DNA from 2 places in the Psychrobacillus mangrovi genome. Region 2 is predicted to be linked to the other one. Evidence: riboswitches for the same ligand, from Rfam matches in the RefSeq annotation. Region 2 holds a riboswitch; the other holds the start of a gene.
What was found. Region 2 has a riboswitch for FMN ahead of WAX74_RS01990 (ECF transporter S component). Riboswitches for the same ligand answer to the same signal wherever they lie in the genome.

Region 1: linked by a shared signal. The riboswitch ahead of ribE (riboflavin synthase) and the one ahead of WAX74_RS01990 (ECF transporter S component) in region 2 are both predicted to bind FMN.

The regions. Positions count from the first base shown of each region.
Region 1 is NZ_JBAWSY010000012.1:46,448-55,080, forward strand. Features, by position in the region: gene WAX74_RS14640 (NADH:flavin oxidoreductase/NADH oxidase) at 1-320, opposite strand, end outside; gene WAX74_RS14645 (argininosuccinate synthase) at 761-1,969, shown strand; gene argH (argininosuccinate lyase) at 1,966-3,339, shown strand; gene WAX74_RS14655 (serine hydrolase domain-containing protein) at 3,428-4,468, opposite strand; FMN riboswitch at 4,768-4,898, shown strand; FMN riboswitch at 5,040-5,171, shown strand; gene ribE (riboflavin synthase) at 5,354-6,001, shown strand; partial or broken gene ribB (3,4-dihydroxy-2-butanone-4-phosphate synthase) at 6,022-6,642, shown strand; gene ribH (6,7-dimethyl-8-ribityllumazine synthase) at 6,701-7,165, shown strand; gene WAX74_RS14675 (ABC transporter permease family protein) at 7,477-8,316, shown strand; gene WAX74_RS14680 (ABC transporter permease) at 8,313-8,633, shown strand, end outside.
Region 2 is NZ_JBAWSY010000001.1:389,362-397,994, forward strand. Features, by position in the region: gene WAX74_RS01965 (LysM peptidoglycan-binding domain-containing protein) at 1-542, opposite strand, end outside; gene WAX74_RS01970 (RecQ family ATP-dependent DNA helicase) at 621-2,036, opposite strand; gene WAX74_RS01975 (YpbB family protein) at 2,029-3,063, opposite strand; gene WAX74_RS01980 (ferredoxin) at 3,175-3,423, shown strand; gene WAX74_RS01985 (hypothetical protein) at 4,664-4,789, shown strand; gene WAX74_RS01990 (ECF transporter S component) at 4,786-5,379, opposite strand; FMN riboswitch at 5,537-5,669, opposite strand; gene WAX74_RS01995 (hypothetical protein) at 5,818-7,083, opposite strand; gene sigX (RNA polymerase sigma factor SigX) at 7,076-7,612, opposite strand; gene WAX74_RS02005 (ATP-binding protein) at 7,661-8,633, opposite strand, start outside.

The DNA.
Region 1 (8,633 bases), on a different contig from region 2:
CTGCCTGCATGAGCAATTTGGATACCAATTTTCGAGCCATATTTATGTACTTCCGAAACAATTCTCTCATAAGCCGGAATCTGTTCATCAGACCACAAACCTAAATCATTATCGGTAATCCTTCCATCTGGTTCCACATCCGTCATTTCTACTATAATAAGGCCAGTCCCTCCAATTGCACGAGAAACATAATGAACGTAATGCCAATCATTTGGTACTCCATCTTTAGCTTCAACAGAATATTGACACATAGGTGGCATTACGATTCTATTTTTTATCTCTAATCCTTTAATTGTAATAGGTGAAAATAAATAACTCATACCTCACACTCCTTTTATATTATTTATTATCTGTGTTTATACAATGCTAATCAAATCATGTGCTTATATTTTTCTAATGGTTAATAAATTTGCATTAGATTTTAAGATTTAAACTAATTTAAAGAATGCATACAAAGCTAAATACAATATTGTTTGTTATACATGGAGATGATAAATTGTATGCACTCGTAGAAGTTATAAAGAATACAATTAACAAAATAGAAAGATATCTTGATAAAAGAACAACTATTATAGTATAAATTCAGGAATGATAAGGAACAAATAAGAGGAACCAATAATTGAGGATATATTAGAAGAATAATAATATGAAATTTATTCCTCATAATCATAAAATATTAGTTGTAATTATACAATCCTCATGTTACATTATGTATATTAATACTAAATTTACGTATAAACATACAATGGAGGAATGTAAAATGAATAAAAAAGTCGTTTTAGCTTATTCAGGCGGTTTGGATACTTCTGTAGCAATTACATGGTTAAAGGATGAAGGATACGATGTTGTTGCAGTATGTCTAGATGTTGGGGAAGGAAAAGACTTAGAATTTATTAAAAACAAAGCACTACAAGTTGGAGCAATCGAGAGCTATATGATCGATGCTAGAGAAGAATTTGCAAATGAATACGCTCTGATAGCTCTTCAAGCTCATACATGGTATGAAAATAAATATCCACTTGTTTCAGCTTTATCTCGTCCGTTAATTTCAAAAAAATTAGTGGAAATTGCAGAACAAACAGGAGCAATAGCAGTAGCACATGGCTGTACTGGTAAAGGGAATGACCAAGTGCGTTTCGAGGTTTCGATTAAAGCATTGAACCCAAATCTAGAGGTAATTGCACCAGTTCGTGAATGGAGCTGGAGTCGTGAGGAAGAAATTGAATATGCAAAGAAGAAAAATATTCCTATTCCTATTAACTTAGACAGTCCATTTTCTATTGACCAAAACCTATGGGGCCGTTCAAATGAATGTGGAATTCTTGAAGATCCATGGGCAGCACCACCAGTCGATGCATATGATCTAACTGTTGCATTAGAGGATGCACCTGATACTCCAGATATTATTGAAATAGAGTTTAAAAATGGAGTTCCGGTTGCGCTTGATGGTGTGGAATATAAATTATATGAGTTAATCCTAAAATTAAACGAATTAGCTGGTAAACATGGTGTTGGACGTGTTGATCATGTTGAAAACCGTTTAGTTGGTATTAAATCACGTGAGGTATATGAAATTCCAGGAGCTCATACTCTATTACTTGCTCATAAAGAGTTAGAAGATATTACTCTAGTAAAAGAATTAGCACACTTCAAACCAGTAATGGAGAAAAAATTAACAGAGCTTATTTATGAAGGTCTTTGGTTCTCTCCACTAAGAACTGCTTTAGAGGCATTCTTAAAAGAAACACAAGTATATGTAAATGGTACAGTTCGTGTGAAACTTTTCAAAGGCCATGCAATTGTCGAAGGGCGTAAGTCTCCAAACTCTCTTTACAATGAAAAGCTTGCAACATATACAAAAGATGACGAATTTAACCATGCTTCTGCAGTTGGGTTTATCGAACTTTGGGGCCTTCCAACTAAAGTTCACGCATTAGTGAACAAGGGAGCAGAGAAGGTGCAATCATGACAAAATTGTGGGGCGGAAGATTCCAAAAATCAGCCGAGCAATGGGTAGATGAATTTGGTGCTTCTATTGGTTTTGACCAAACACTAGTATTGGAAGACTTAGATGGTAGTATTGCGCATGTGAAAATGCTTGGAGATTGCAAAATCTTGCCTTCTGAAGATGTTCTTCAAATAATAGATGGTCTTGAACAGTTAAAAATACGTGCAGCAGAAAACAGTTTAGTGTTTTCTGTTGCAAATGAAGATATTCATTTAAACTTAGAAAAAATGTTAATTGATCTAATAGGTCCCGTTGGTGGTAAGCTACACACTGGCCGTAGCCGTAACGATCAAGTAGCTACTGATATGCATCTATTCTTGAAAAATAGAGTAGGTGAAATCATTGAGTTAATTGAGATTTTTCAAAAAACACTTGTGGAACAAGCAGAAAAACATGTGGAGACTCTTGCACCAGGTTACACCCATTTACAACGAGCGCAACCAATTTCTTTTGCACATCATTTAATGGCGTATTTCTGGATGCTAGAACGCGATAAAGATCGTTTTCATGATTCGATTAAACGTATCGACATCTCTCCGCTTGGGGCAGGTGCACTAGCAGGTACTACCTTTCCAATCGACAGAAAATTGGCCGCTGATTATTTAGGCTTTTCAAATGTATATGCTAATAGCATGGATGCGGTAAGTGACCGAGATTTTATCGTGGAATTCCTTAGTAACTCCTCGATGCTGATGGGACACCTTTCAAGATTTGCTGAAGAAATTATTCTTTGGTCTAGTTCAGAATTCAATTTTATAGAACTTGATGATTCGTTCTCTACCGGTTCTAGTATTATGCCTCAAAAGAAGAACCCTGATATGGCCGAATTAATTCGTGGAAAAACAGGTCGTGTATATGGAAATCTTATGGGCTTACTGACCGTAATTAAAGGATTACCACTCGCTTATAACAAAGACATGCAAGAAGACAAGGAAGGTATGTTCGATACAGTTCATACAATAGTTGGATCGTTGAAAATTTTTGAAGGTATGGTTCGTACAATGACGATCCATACTGACCGACTTCACGATACCGTTCATAAAGATTTTTCTAACGCAACAGAGCTTGCTGATTATCTTGCTTCAAAAGGGCTTCCATTCCGAGAAGCACATGAAGTGACAGGGAAATTGGTTTTTCTATGTATCCAACGAGGCTATTTCCTATTAGATCTTCCACTAGAAGATTTACAAGAAGCAAGCAATCTAATAGAGTCTGATATTTACGATGTATTATCACCTCTTGCTGCTGTGAAAAGAAGAAATTCCTTAGGTGGAACAGGTTTCGAACAAGTAAAAATACAAATTAATGAGGCTAAAATGCGTTTAGCATAATAAAAACAGTAGAAACCACTCACATTCTTGTGAGTGGTTTCTACTGTTTATTTGTGTTTAAGCATAACAGTGCTTGTGATATATTTTACTATACTCCCAGTGCTAACTTTATAGAAAGACGAATCGGCAGACTAGGGTTAGCAAATTGATTAACATCCCCGACAAAAAAAATGTCCTTCTGGGGATAGTAAAATGCAAAGGAACCAGTTGAGCCTGAGTGACCCAACAATTCTCCCTTTTTCATAAACGGCATTAATAATCCACCAAGTGTAATTCTCATATATCCTCCCCCATAGCTAATCGGTCCCATTGTGATTTGAAGCTTGTTATAATTAGCTAGTTCGTCAAATATAATTTTATTAAACAACTTACCGCCAAAAAATGCTTTAATAAATATCATCATTTCTCTCGCAGTAGTAACAGCACCGCCACTCGCACGACAGCTACAAATAAACATTGGGCGGTTCAATACTTTATCCTTGTAGTAAATATGTGGTATAAAATCATTTTCACTTTGTGGAAGGTAAGTATTCTTAAGCCCTAATGGGATAAAAATTAATTGCTGGTAGGCCTCTGCCAGTGTCGTTCCATTTACCTTTTCAATAATTTCTCCAAGTAAATCAAAGTTGAGGTCAGAATAATAGGCTTTTCCATTAGTGCGGGGGATGAAATGTGGTTTTAGTTCTTTTGCCCAATGTAAAAGTTCATGAATAGAAAAGCTGAAATCTTGATTAATAACTTTTCTTTTAGTCGAACTTTTCTTCTCTTCAAATTTATCAGGTAATCCGCTAATTTGAAACAACAAGTCGGATAAAAGTAAGTCAAATGAATATTCCTTTGACTTGTATATATGCAGTCCGCTTAAATGTTCTTGGTCAAGAAATTCAGATATTTTATTCCTCAAAGATAGCTTACCTTGTTCTTGCAAAATTAAAATACAAGCAGTGGTCAAAAGCTTTGTTATGCTTGCCATAAGCATTGGTGAATCTAATTCCTTACCGCCATAGCCTTTGTTCCAAGAAAATTCACCTGTTGTATCTTCCATATAAACAATTCCATCATGAATGCGCTTATTAACCATAGTTTTATTAAAAACTTTTTCTAAATTTATAGATTTATACGTTTTCATAAGATCTCCTTTCTAAGATCTGATACAAAATGTTGCTATTATTAATTTCTTTAATACTAATAAGTAAAGAGGAAGTGAAAGTACAGAATCCTTCTATATTATTCTTTAAATAAAGAATATATCACTTCTTTAAACAGACCATAAAAAACTGTTTAAAACACAACTTATAGAGTTATTCTCTACTGGTATTAAAGTTGATATAACTCGACTGTTTGTAGAATCTGATATATTAACAAATATAGGAAAGACAATTTACGTGTATAATTATTCTTTGCATGGTATTATAACTGCATAGATGAATAGTCCTTCGGGGTCGGGTGAAATTCCCAATCGACGGTGATGAAGAAATTCTAAGCCCGTGAGCCTTTTTAAGGCAGGATTTGGTGCGAATCCAAAGCCGACAGTATAGTCTGGATGGGAGAGGGACGTTTGAGCAACTTTTTTTACTTATGGAGAAATTTTTCTTCTATAGGTTTATTTGTTGATGAAATAACATTTCCTACGACCCCTAGAGATTCTCTATGGGGTTTTCTTTTTGTAAAAAATGAAAACCCAGCTACAACTTCATATTATAGTCCTTCGGGGTCGGGTGAAATTCCCAATCGACGGTGATGAAGTAATTCTAAGCCCGTGAGCCTTTTTTAAGGCAGGATTTGGTGCGAATCCAAAGCCGACAGTATAGTCTGGATGGGAGAAGGATGTAAGAGCAAGAAACCTTATAAATGTATTGATTTATATAGGCTTATTAAGTATTGCTTTAATTACATAATCCCAAAACCCCTTAGTGTTTAGTTAAGGGGTTTTCTTTTGTTTACAGAGAATTGTGTTGTCAAGACAGGAGGTTTTCTGAATTTAATAAATTATTTCTGAATAGAGGTGTTTATGTTGTTTACTGGAATTATTGAAGACTTAGGTAAAGTTAAGGCCGTGAAAAGTGGAGCGAACAGTATGCAGTTAACATTGGAATCTTCCAAAATAGTTGAAGACATTCATTTAGGTGATAGTATTGCTGTTAATGGTGTTTGTTTAACAGTTACTGCTTTTTCTAATAATCATTTCACTGTAGAAATAATGCCAGAAACCGTTAAGTCAACAAATATCCGTTCACTGCAAATTGGCCATGTAGTCAATTTAGAAAGAGCGATGGCGGCAAATGGTAGGTTTGGTGGACATTTTGTTTCGGGTCATGTGGATGGAACGGGTGTCATCTTAAGAAAAAGAAAACTGGAAAATGCGGTGTACGTTGATATCGGAATTGATAGAGAACTAAGTAAGTATTGCATGCTAAAAGGTTCGGTAGCGATCGATGGAATTAGTTTAACTATTTTCGAAGTGCAGCCCACACAAATAACAGTATCGCTTATTCCTCTTACATTCAGCGAGACAATCTTAGGTATTAAAAGAGAGCAAGACATTGTAAATATTGAAAATGATCTATTAGGAAAATATGTTATTAAACAATTAAATCAGAAGCAAGAGAAATCAACGAACTCAACAATAACGATGGATTTCTTAAGACAAAATGGATTTTAAAAAAGGGGGCTTTTACTAAAATGTTTCATACAATTGAAGAAGCAATAGATGATTTGAAAAACGGTAACATCATTATTGTAGTGGATGACGAAAGTCGAGAAAATGAAGGAGACTTTCTAGTATTGGCAGATTATGCTACACCCGAAAATATTAACTTTATGGCAATGTATGGTCGTGGATTAATATGTACACCTATTACGAAGAATTTAGCTGATTCTCTAAATTTATCTCCTATGGTCGAAAATAATACGGATAATCATCAAACTGCCTTCACAGTTAGTATAGATTATAAAACAACGGAAACCGGAATTAGTGCATTTGAGCGATCTGAAACGATATTACAACTCTTGAATGCTGAGTCGGTAGGCTCTGACTTCCGTCGACCTGGTCATGTGTTCCCTCTAATAGCAAAAGACAATGGTGTACTTGAACGTCCAGGTCATACGGAAGCAGCTGTTGATTTTGCAAAACTTTGCGGAGTTAAACCAGCTGGTGTCATTTGCGAAATTATGAGTGAGAATGGTGAAATGGCTAGAGTACCAAAATTAAAAGAAATAGCAAATCTTCATGGATTGAAATTTGTCACTATTGAAGCATTAGTAAATTATCGAAATGCACATGAAAAATTAGTGATGGGTGAATAACTTTAATTAACAGGATTATCTAATTTATAAATTTAAAATTTAGGAGAGATAAAGAATGGGACAAGTATTTGAAGCACAATTAATCGGAACAGATTTGAAAATAGGTATTGTAGTTGGTAGATTTAATGAGTTTATCAATGGTAAATTATTAGATGGCGCAATGGACGGCTTGAAACGTCACGGTGTTTCTTTGGATAATGTAGATGTAGCATGGGTACCTGGAGCATTTGAAGTACCATTTTTAGCGAAAAGAATGGCCGAAACAAAAAAATACGATGCTATTATCGGTTTGGGAACTGTTATTAGAGGCTCTACTACACATTACGATTATGTATGTAACGAAACAGCAAAAGGAATTGCAAGTGTAGGGTTAACAACAGGAGTTCCAGTTATGTTCGGCATTGTGACAACAGAAACAATTGAGCAAGCTATTGAACGCTCTGGTACTAAAGCTGGTAACAAAGGCTATGATGCTGCAGTATCCGCAATTGAAATGGCTAACTTAAATCGTTTATTTTAATAATCTCTATTAGACAGGCTAAAATTAGCCTGTTTTTTTTGTGATAAAGAATTACTTAGGTCGTTCCATTTTAACAATCGGATGATAATAAGTAACAATCGGATAATAAATGAATATAATCGGATAATAACTAGTGATAATCGGATAATGACCCTAACTAATCGGATAGTTTCAAGCCAGATGTTCCTCCCTTAACGAATAGAAATACTTAATTGGATAAATCTATTAAATTAGTTAAATCTGTCATTTATTTATAACCTATTATGTTATGATAATTTTATCTTAGTTTTCAGACAGCAGGGGGATTTTTTGTGAATGGGTTATTAAAGTGGGGGGTACAACTGGTAGTTGCCTTTATCGGGATTTTACTGATAAGTGGACTACCTATAATGATCACTGGTTTTCAAGAAGGGGAATTCAGGTGGAAAGAGTATACTCAACATATACTTGCAATATTTCCGGTTTCCAATTTTATGCACCAATACTATAGTCCACATTTAGGGAAATATATTATCTATTCTTTAGAGATTTTATTTTTGGCTTTATTAGTGGCAATTTTTTTAGCACTCATTTTTACGATAATTACCATGTTGTTTAAAGAGAGAACAAGACAACATATTAAGACAACCTTTTTCTTTTTGGAATCCATACCAGACATTTTAGTTATATTATTAGTTCAATTAGCTGTTATTATGATTCATAAAAACACAGGAATTTTTCTTTCCATTGCAGCTACGGGAGGAGAAAAGATTTATATTCTCCCCGTATTTTGTCTAATGATTTTACCAATGGTTCAGTTGTATCGTTTAAGCATGCTAACTTTTGAAGCAGAGGAACGAAAGCTGTATGTTGAACTTGCAATTTCACTAGGCTATGGTAAATTAATTATTTTGATCATACATATATTTAGAAATGCAATTATTAGTATATTTTTCCAGTCTAAAAAGACGATGTGGTTTATGCTTTCCAATCTATTTATATTAGAACGAATGTTCAATATGCCAGGTATTATGTTTCACTTGAGCCAAAATATGTCTGGCGAACTTTTTTTAATTACAGTTTGCAGTTTCTTTTTACCTGTTTTCATACTTTACAGCTTTGGTGAGTGGTACTTTTTACGCCGTTTGAATCGGGGAGGTGCTATCGGATGAAGTTTGTTTGGAAGCAACCTTATTTTGTTTTTGGATTTATCATTCTTGCATTCTTTTTAATAGGAAGTTTTGTATTCGAATGGATTAATGGACCGGATCCTAAGCAAACATTTTTTATTTATGAGAAGGGTAAATTGATTGAAGCTGCTCCACTTTCACCTAGCTGGGCTAATCCTTTTGGGACAGACCAGTTTGGTTTTGATATGTTTGCAAAAATTATGCTTGGTGCAAAATATACAATTATTGCTGCAATGGGTGTTGCTGCTGTCCGTATGCTTATTGCAGTGCCCCTAGGTTTTGTGATAGGAACGTATTGG
Region 2 (8,633 bases):
GCATTAGGATCCTTATAATAGTTTACTGCTATTCGATAGAGTGTCTCATCAGCTTTTACAATATGTGTTCTTTGTTTCGTTTCAACTTTTTGCTCTTCTTTTGGTTCTGCCTTTTCTTCAGGTTTAACTTCTGGTTTTACTTCTGGCTTCACTTCAGGAGTAGCTTGTTCAGTTTTTTCTTCACTTGGAACTGACGTTTCAGGCTCTTGTTCTGATTTTTCCGTATCTTCATCCACAATTTCTTCATCCTCTTCCTGCTTGGTGCCATTTGAAATTGGTTTTGTTTCCACTTGGATGACACCTTGACCAGAAGCTTCTTCTACTTGATCCGGGGTATAGAAAAAATGTACATATAGGAAAATGCAAACAGGTATTAGAATAAAGATAAAAAACAAAGAAGGTAACAGTAGGTTTTTAGATTTTTTTTTAGGTTTTTTAGTATAACTCGATCTTCTACTTCTTCTTGGTTCTGTAATATTATCTTCCATGCCAATAGATTGTCTATGCTCATCAATCTTTTTTTGGTAATCATCTTGATTCATATTGTTCAAACTCCATTCATTCCATCTTTACTAAATCTATTATGACGAATTTTGTTGAAAAAGTAAACTTCACAATATTTATGGACGGAGCAACTCATTAATTCTATTGAACCAATTTAGTTCTATATTTTCTAGATTTTGATATTCACGTTTGGTAAGTAATTGTTGAAGATCAAGTGAACAATTGAAACAACAGTTTTTTGGTTTAGTAGTCAATTGTTCATCAAACGTATTTAAAATTTGTTCTCTTATGCATAGTTCACTTTGGAATAAAGTAAATAATTTTTGAATTTCTAGCCATTTTCTCTTCTTGATGTCATGAAATAAAGCTATTGTCTCTTGCTCGGATAAAATTTCTTTCCAATAGCTTAAGATACGAAAGGTCGTTTCCGGAAGAAGAATTTGATACTCCTCTGATTGAAAGGCAGCATGAATATCCGTTTCATCTGGAAAGTCCTTCATTGCAACATAAAATGCCTGTTCCACATCTGAATTGGTATAAATGAGTGAAGCTATTGACTGTTTTCCGTCTCTTGCAGCTCTTCCAACTTCTTGCATGTAACTAGCAATGGAAGTAGGGATATGATCATGTATTATTTGTCGAATATTGTCTTTATGAATACCCATACCAAATGCGTTAGTTGCACAAATCCAGTCTAAATCTCCTTGCTGAAATTGTTGTTGGACTAATACACGATCCTCCTGTTCCAATTTCGCATGATAAAAGGCAACCTTAACTCCCTTTTTTTCTAGTTCATAAGCATAATATTCTGCTTTTTTACGGGATTGTGTGTATAAAATTCCGGGACCATTAGTTGTAGTTATACGGCCCATTATCCATGCTTCTTTCTCTTTTTGACTATCCGCTTTTTGCACCTCATAAGCAATAGTAGGACGATCTAATGAATGAATAAACTCAAAAGGATTGCTCATATGTAAGGTCCCTTTAATATCATCCACCACTTTTTGGGTAGCAGTTGCTGTTAAAGCAAGTACATTAGCTTCTGGAAAAGCATCTAACCAGTTAGAGATTCTCAAATAATCAGGTCGAAAATCATATCCCCACTGTGAAATACAATGTGCTTCATCTGCTACAATATATGCTATGGAAATCGATGACAGGGCACAATTAAAACGTTTGTTTTGAAGCATTTCTGGTGAAGTGAAGATAAACTTATACATTGCCAAATTACTCATAACCATTTCTTTTTGTTCGTAAGTAAGAAAGGAATTTATTGCCACAACTCTTTTTTCTCCAAACATTTTTAATTGTTCTACTTGATCTTGCATTAATGATAATAATGGAGAAACAATTACAACTGCACCTTTCATGAAATAGGCAGGTAATTGATATAATAATGATTTGCCCATACCAGTCGGCAGTATTGCGACGACATCTTTACCAGCAATTACTTGCTCAATTATTTCTTTTTGTCCTTCTCGAAAAGAAGTATGGCCAAATTTCTGTTGAAGTATTTCTGACAGCTTATCCATTAGCTTCTTCTCCTTTTGCTAGTGCAATTCTAATTTGAAAAAAGCTTAACTCGGGAGCCTGCTCTCGAATAATTTTTAACTTTTTCGTTTGTAGACTATTTGATATCCTTAACACTTTTTCGACTTGTTCATTTGAAATATAAGAAAAGAAAGGAAAGTATTGATTTGCGGACACTATTTCAATAATATGATCTTCAATCGTATTGAATTTTAAAAAGCGCATTGCAGCTATTTCTTGCAGGTTATGTCCCTTTTGAATTAATTGATACGTCTTCATAGCTGATTCAGTTAGCGGAGTTTGAACCTCTACATCTTTTACGAGAGGTAACAAGTCCGGAAACTTTTCTTCATTGATGATCGGAAGTGCAATATGTAAACTTTCAATAAACAACATTTTTATATCAAAAAGAGATAGATTGTAATGCCGAGCAAGTTGTTCCCATGTTAAACCACTTTTTCCATAACCACTTAATCGATAGACAAATATTTCTCTGTGAATATTCTCAAATTTTGTATTCTCAAGTAGTTGAAGCAATTGTTGTCTAAAGTTTGAATAAAATGCAACATTTTTATAATCTCTACTGTAAAGATATCCTTTTACAAATTGGTGTATATCTTGATTCTTTTGATTTGGAACATAGCGATGTACATTTGCTTGAAAATGAGATAACGTCTGAATCACCAATTCCATTCTGCTCCAAAAAACATGCTCATTTCCTCTATATAACCATCCATTAAATTGAGGATCTTTCATTGTCTTTATTTGCATTAAACCTTTTTCTGTAAGATTTATAACCGACCCATTCTCTTCAATAAAGCCCTTATTTACAAGTGTCAAAATTTCGACATTATATTGATCTAGTGATAATTTAGGATAAAGCGAAAAAAAAGGATGAAGTTTAAAATAAGTAACATCCTGTATTGTCTGGCCAGATTTTTTGCCTTTTAATAAGTAAAAGGGTGCGGTAGATGACCGTTCTCCATGAAATTTTTGAATGATTAATAGTAATAAATGATGAAAGTACAATGTAAATACCTCACGTTTTTAATGTATTTTTGTTGAAAAGTCACGTAAACAGTTTTAGAATGAATAGGATAGCTATTCCGTGTAAGCAGATATAAAGGAGAGAATATAATAATGGCTAAATATACAATTGTAGATAAAGATACATGTATCGCATGTGGCGCATGTGGCGCAGCAGCACCTGATATATACGATTATGATGATGAAGGTATTGCATACGTTATTTTAGATGATAACATGGGCACAGTAGAAGTTCCAGACGAACTACTAGAAGATATGGAAGATGCATTTGAAGGATGCCCTACTGATTCAATTAAAGTAGCAGACGAGTCATTTGAAGGCGATGCTTTGAAATTTGAATAGATGAATAATGTAAACTGCCTAGATTTTTGAGGCAGTTTTTTTATAAGAATTTGCAGCCCATGTTTATAATAGTGTCACTTATTAGAATCTACTTAATTCCCAACCATAATTAGAGATTAGTATCACGGATGTGCGCTTGCCGCAGGCTACGCATGAGCCTCCGCAGGATGAGTCGCTCCTTTGTCGCTCCCACATCCTTTACGGTTCTCATTCTTCGCGCTCCTGCGGCGTGTAAAACGCTCATCCTATAAATTTCCTTAGATACAGTCAGAAGTAACTTGTTAATGATAAGTGAAGAGTTATCTTTATGTGAGTTAGCTAGTTTTAATTGGAAATATTTTTCTAAAAATGTCACGAAATGTTGCAACGAGACCAATTAAGTTTCTTCCGAGACTATTCATAGCGTAAACGAGACCAATTCAATGACAACCGAGACTAATCACAGCATAACCGAGACCAATTTCACTGTAACAGAGACCATTACTCGAAATTCATTAATAGGTGACACTTGCATTCGCTCGCGCCTTGAAAGCCGCATGACGGGCCGTATGAGACAGCGAAATTTATTTTGCGACGAACTTTGCGCAGGAGCACGAATGCGCTAGCGCATACAGCAGCTCATGCGGACGTGCGGCCAGCGTGAATGCCTATAGTTGGTGATGAATCTTTTCAATACTTAATATATTATTTATTGATACTTAGATATCTTAAAAATGGATCTGAGCTTGGCGCACGCTACGCAGGAGCCTTCGCAGGATAAGTCGCTCCTACTTCTGGTAGGAATTTATCTCTCTCTATAAAAAAAGATATCTGGCTCCTTGTATCTCTATGCCAAATAGACCCGCAGACAATGCCGTATTTTCGATATGTCTCCGATGTGTACTTAGTTGAGCGTTTCAAATACGATATGTCCTTTAAATACTTCTTAGTTATAGCACCAGAAGATGACCTCAACAAGATATTTTTTAGATAGAAGATTTTTTCTGTAGACTTACACTAGTTGATTGTAGTGGAAGGCGGCGACTCCGGCGGGAACTGTGAGACAGATGAAACATCACAACGTACCCGAAGGGGTGGTGATGGTTCATCGATCACCCCGCGGAACGTGTCCGCCTGTAACGGAAATCAACGGGTTCCATCTAAATAGCGAGTAAGTGAACAATAAATCGTTCACTTACTCGCTATGAAATTCCTTTCGGGACTTTTTCAGTGCCCTCAGCGTGAGCTGCGGAGGAGGCTCTTGGCTACACGCGGAATGCGTCCGCCTGTAACGGATACTATCGCACTTTTTAATATAAGCTATGAAGAAAGAGGCTGCCCTGAAAAGTCATTTTTTATGACTTTCTGGTCAGCCCCTTTTAATTAATTTATATCAGGGACGCCAAACGAATTTGTTACCCTATCGAGCAATGGTTTCATTCGCTTAAATAAAACAATCATTACAATTGTTACTAATAGCCCTTTTATCAAGTTGAACGGTAAGATACCGAAAATGATTGAATTAAACAACGCTGTTCCAGTTTCCATTGGGAAGTTTAAGAAATAAGTATACATTGGTAAAAATACAAAATAATTTAAAACACTCATGCCAATAGCCATGGAAATTGTTCCACAAGCTAGACCGTACATAATCCCTTTAGAGGATGATGCTTTACGATAAATTAAATAAACAGGTGTTATAAATAAAATACTAGTTGCAAAGTTAGCCATATGTCCTACAGGAACACCAGTTGGACTACCTGCAAATAACCAATCCAATACGTTTTTCATAAATGCTACAACTATACCTGCAATAGGCCCCATTGTAATAGCGGCAATCAATGCTGGAAGATCACTAAAATCCACTTTTAAATAAGCTGGTAAAACTGGTAACGGAAATGCAAGTAGCATTAAAACAAAAGAAATACTACTCAACATTGCGATTGCAATAAGCTTTCGCGTCTTGCTTTTTGTCATTATTCCTCTCTCCTTTTGCGATTCACTCCACAAGAAGAAAGGTTCAGCACGAATTTCAAACTCAAAAAATCCCTTAAGCTATTAAAGAGCTCAAGGGAGAAACAAGGCACACTTAAATAAGCGTATCCGTATTAGAGTATACGAAAAACGACTGTACCTTCACCTTCTCCCATCCAGACTATACTGTCGGCTTTGGAATCTAACCAAATCCTGCCATTACGGCTCGCGGGCTCAAGAAAAAAACTTCTAATACCGCCGATCGGGAATTTCACCCTGCCCCGAAGATGAATCAATATTTTATTAGCATTCAAGAATAATATCTTGAATTAATAATAGTTTATCAAAAACAGAACCGTTATGCAATACAATTGCTTCATAATTTTATAATACTAAAAAATGCCAAGCTTTGAAACAAATCAAAGTCGGCATTCCAGATTCCTATTTTACACTCATTATAAAACCATTAGGTCCAAGTGGCTTAGGAAGGGTATTATTAAAATTAAATTTATCCCATTGCTCCTGAACCAAATTTTCTAATTTTACTTCAGTTCCAAAACTGGCAGCTGTTAATGCAAAGGCTTCTATCAGGCGTGTAGCTTCGTTTGGTTCCAATGATTCTAAATCAAAGGGTTCGTCAAACTTAATTACTGCTACTCCGTCACGATTCTCATATGAATACGTAACAGTTGATGGCACTACAGAAGTGTATATGTCATTACCTACATTTTTCATGTCTAAAAATGCTTCAGAAATAGTATCATAATTAGATGAAAAGTTAGGAGTCAAGTATACATTTCCATTTTGGGCACGATAATTATAATAATTATGGTGTCCTATCAAACCTTCCAATTTACTTGGCTCATTTAAAATACCTACTTGATCCCATTCAAGTAGAGAGCCGTCTTCATTTAAAAGAGCAACCGATTCAAAATCTTTAAAAATTTCATTTAGGGAACTCCAGTAAGGAGCCGAGGTTCCTGACGCTGTGTCATATCCATGGTCTTTAGGTAAATAATGCGTCAACAATTGATTTTCGGCAACAAAATATCCTTTATAGGGATGATATTCTGTAAATCCGAGTGCCTCTTCATTTATTAGACTTGCATATCGTTCATACAACTGAAGGCTGTTTGGAACCATGTTTGGAAAATCTACTTCCACTTGTTCTTTTGGAATAATAATTGTTACAGGTACAGTTAATGCATTCTCATTGAATGAAAAATGAAAAACAGTGCCTCCATTCAAATCTTCTTCATAGACAGCATTTAAAGTATCTATAGGTATTAAATCTATATTAGATTCCATTTTAATCGTCATTTTTGACATGTCGTCAGATGATTCATTCTCACTTTCATCATTTGTGATTGCAGATTCTTCTGTTCTATCCATTGACTGCATACTTTCTTCTTCACTACTCTTCTCTTCCATTTCCTTGCTAGTGCTATATTGCTGTATAGAATTGTCATTATTGCGATAAGAAGAAACTAAAAAAGTGATAAGAATTATGGAAGCAATAGAAACAACTAAAGGCAACCATCTGGATAAGTTCTTATGGGAAAGATGTTTTTTTTGTTCTTTTTCGTGAGCCTCTACCTTTTGTTTTACCAGATTATACACATCTTCTTTGGAACGATGATCTGTAAACTTGGGCATATGGTTCAGTAATTCATCTAGTGCTTCATCATCTTTTTTCCAATCACTCATGATGAACCTCACCCTCCTTCTTTGTTTCAGATAATCGTTCACGCAGTGCCTTTATAGCACGATGCTGTGTTGTTTTCACTTTTCCTTCTGACCAATTTAGTATTTGTGCTGTCTCAGCGATAGAAAGTTGTTGAAAATAACGCATAATTATAACCATTTTTTGATCGCCAGTACAATCATCCAAGGCAACTAATAAAGATTTCATTTCGTCATTCAATTGAACTAAATCTTCTGGAAGCATATCTGAAGAAGCAAGCTGCATTGTTTCCCAATTAAAGGAATCAAATAGCCTTTTCTTTCTAACTGCTTGCTTTCTAAAATGATCGATTGCTACATTTTTGGCTATTGAAAATAGCCATGTTTTCTCAGAACTCTTCCCCTCAAATCGGCTATAAGCCCTTAAAACACGAACATACACTTCTTGGACCAAGTCTTCCGCAGTCTGCCTATTTTTAACTAAATAGATCAAAAACTGAAAAACGTCTTGATGATAACTATCATACAAGCGGTGGAAAACGGAGTCATTCATAAGCTCCCCCCGTTCTTACAATTAGTCGTTCATGAACTGTTTTTTGTTTCACTTATTTAGAGGCAATCGAATAATAAACTTTGTACCTACACCTAGTTCACTTTCTACGGATAGATTACCATCATGACGTTCTATAATATTTTTAGCAATTGCCAAACCAAGACCTGTTCCACTCTTTCCTCTCGTTCTTGCTTTATCCCCTTTATAAAAACGTTCGAATACATATGGAAGGTCTTCTCTAGGAATGCCATAACCTGTATCTTCTACTACCATTACAAAATGGTGTTTCGTTTGCGATATTCTAACTGTAACAGAGCCTTTTTCCGTATGACGAAGGGCATTATCTATTAAATTTGTCAGTACTTGCTCCATACGATCTTCATCTATTTCTAGTGACAAGGGTTCGAGTAGGTTTTGTTCGAAAATTAAACGAAGATTTTTTTCTTTCGCTATTTGATCAAACTTTTGTGTTATTCGTTCAATTGTAGGTATGATCAATACTTCTTCTTTAAAAATACTTAAGTAACCTGATTCTAAACGAGCTAAATCCAATAACTCAGTTACAAGTCTACTCATACGTTTAGATTCATCATAGATGATACGAATCATTTCTTTTCGATCTTCCTCTGTCGTCACAACATCATCAATAATTGCCTCACTATATCCTTGAAGCATCGATATTGGTGTTCTAAGTTCATGTGAGACATTAGCAATAAAATCTGAACGCATTTTATCTAATTGGTGTTGTTCGGTCATATCTCTTAGAACTACTACCGCTCCCCTAACCATGTCTTTAGTGTAAAGGAGACTGATAGAAACGGAGAAATAGGAACCTCTAATTTCAAGTTCTTCATCTATTTCTTCTTCATTATGGAAAACGTGATCCAATAAATGATATAACTCTGCAGGTAAATGAGAATTATCAGTTATATCATTGTTCATATACCATTTTTGAAATAATAATTCTGCCTGGGGGTTACTCACTTGCACATTAAAGTCTTTATTAAAAGTAATCACTGCA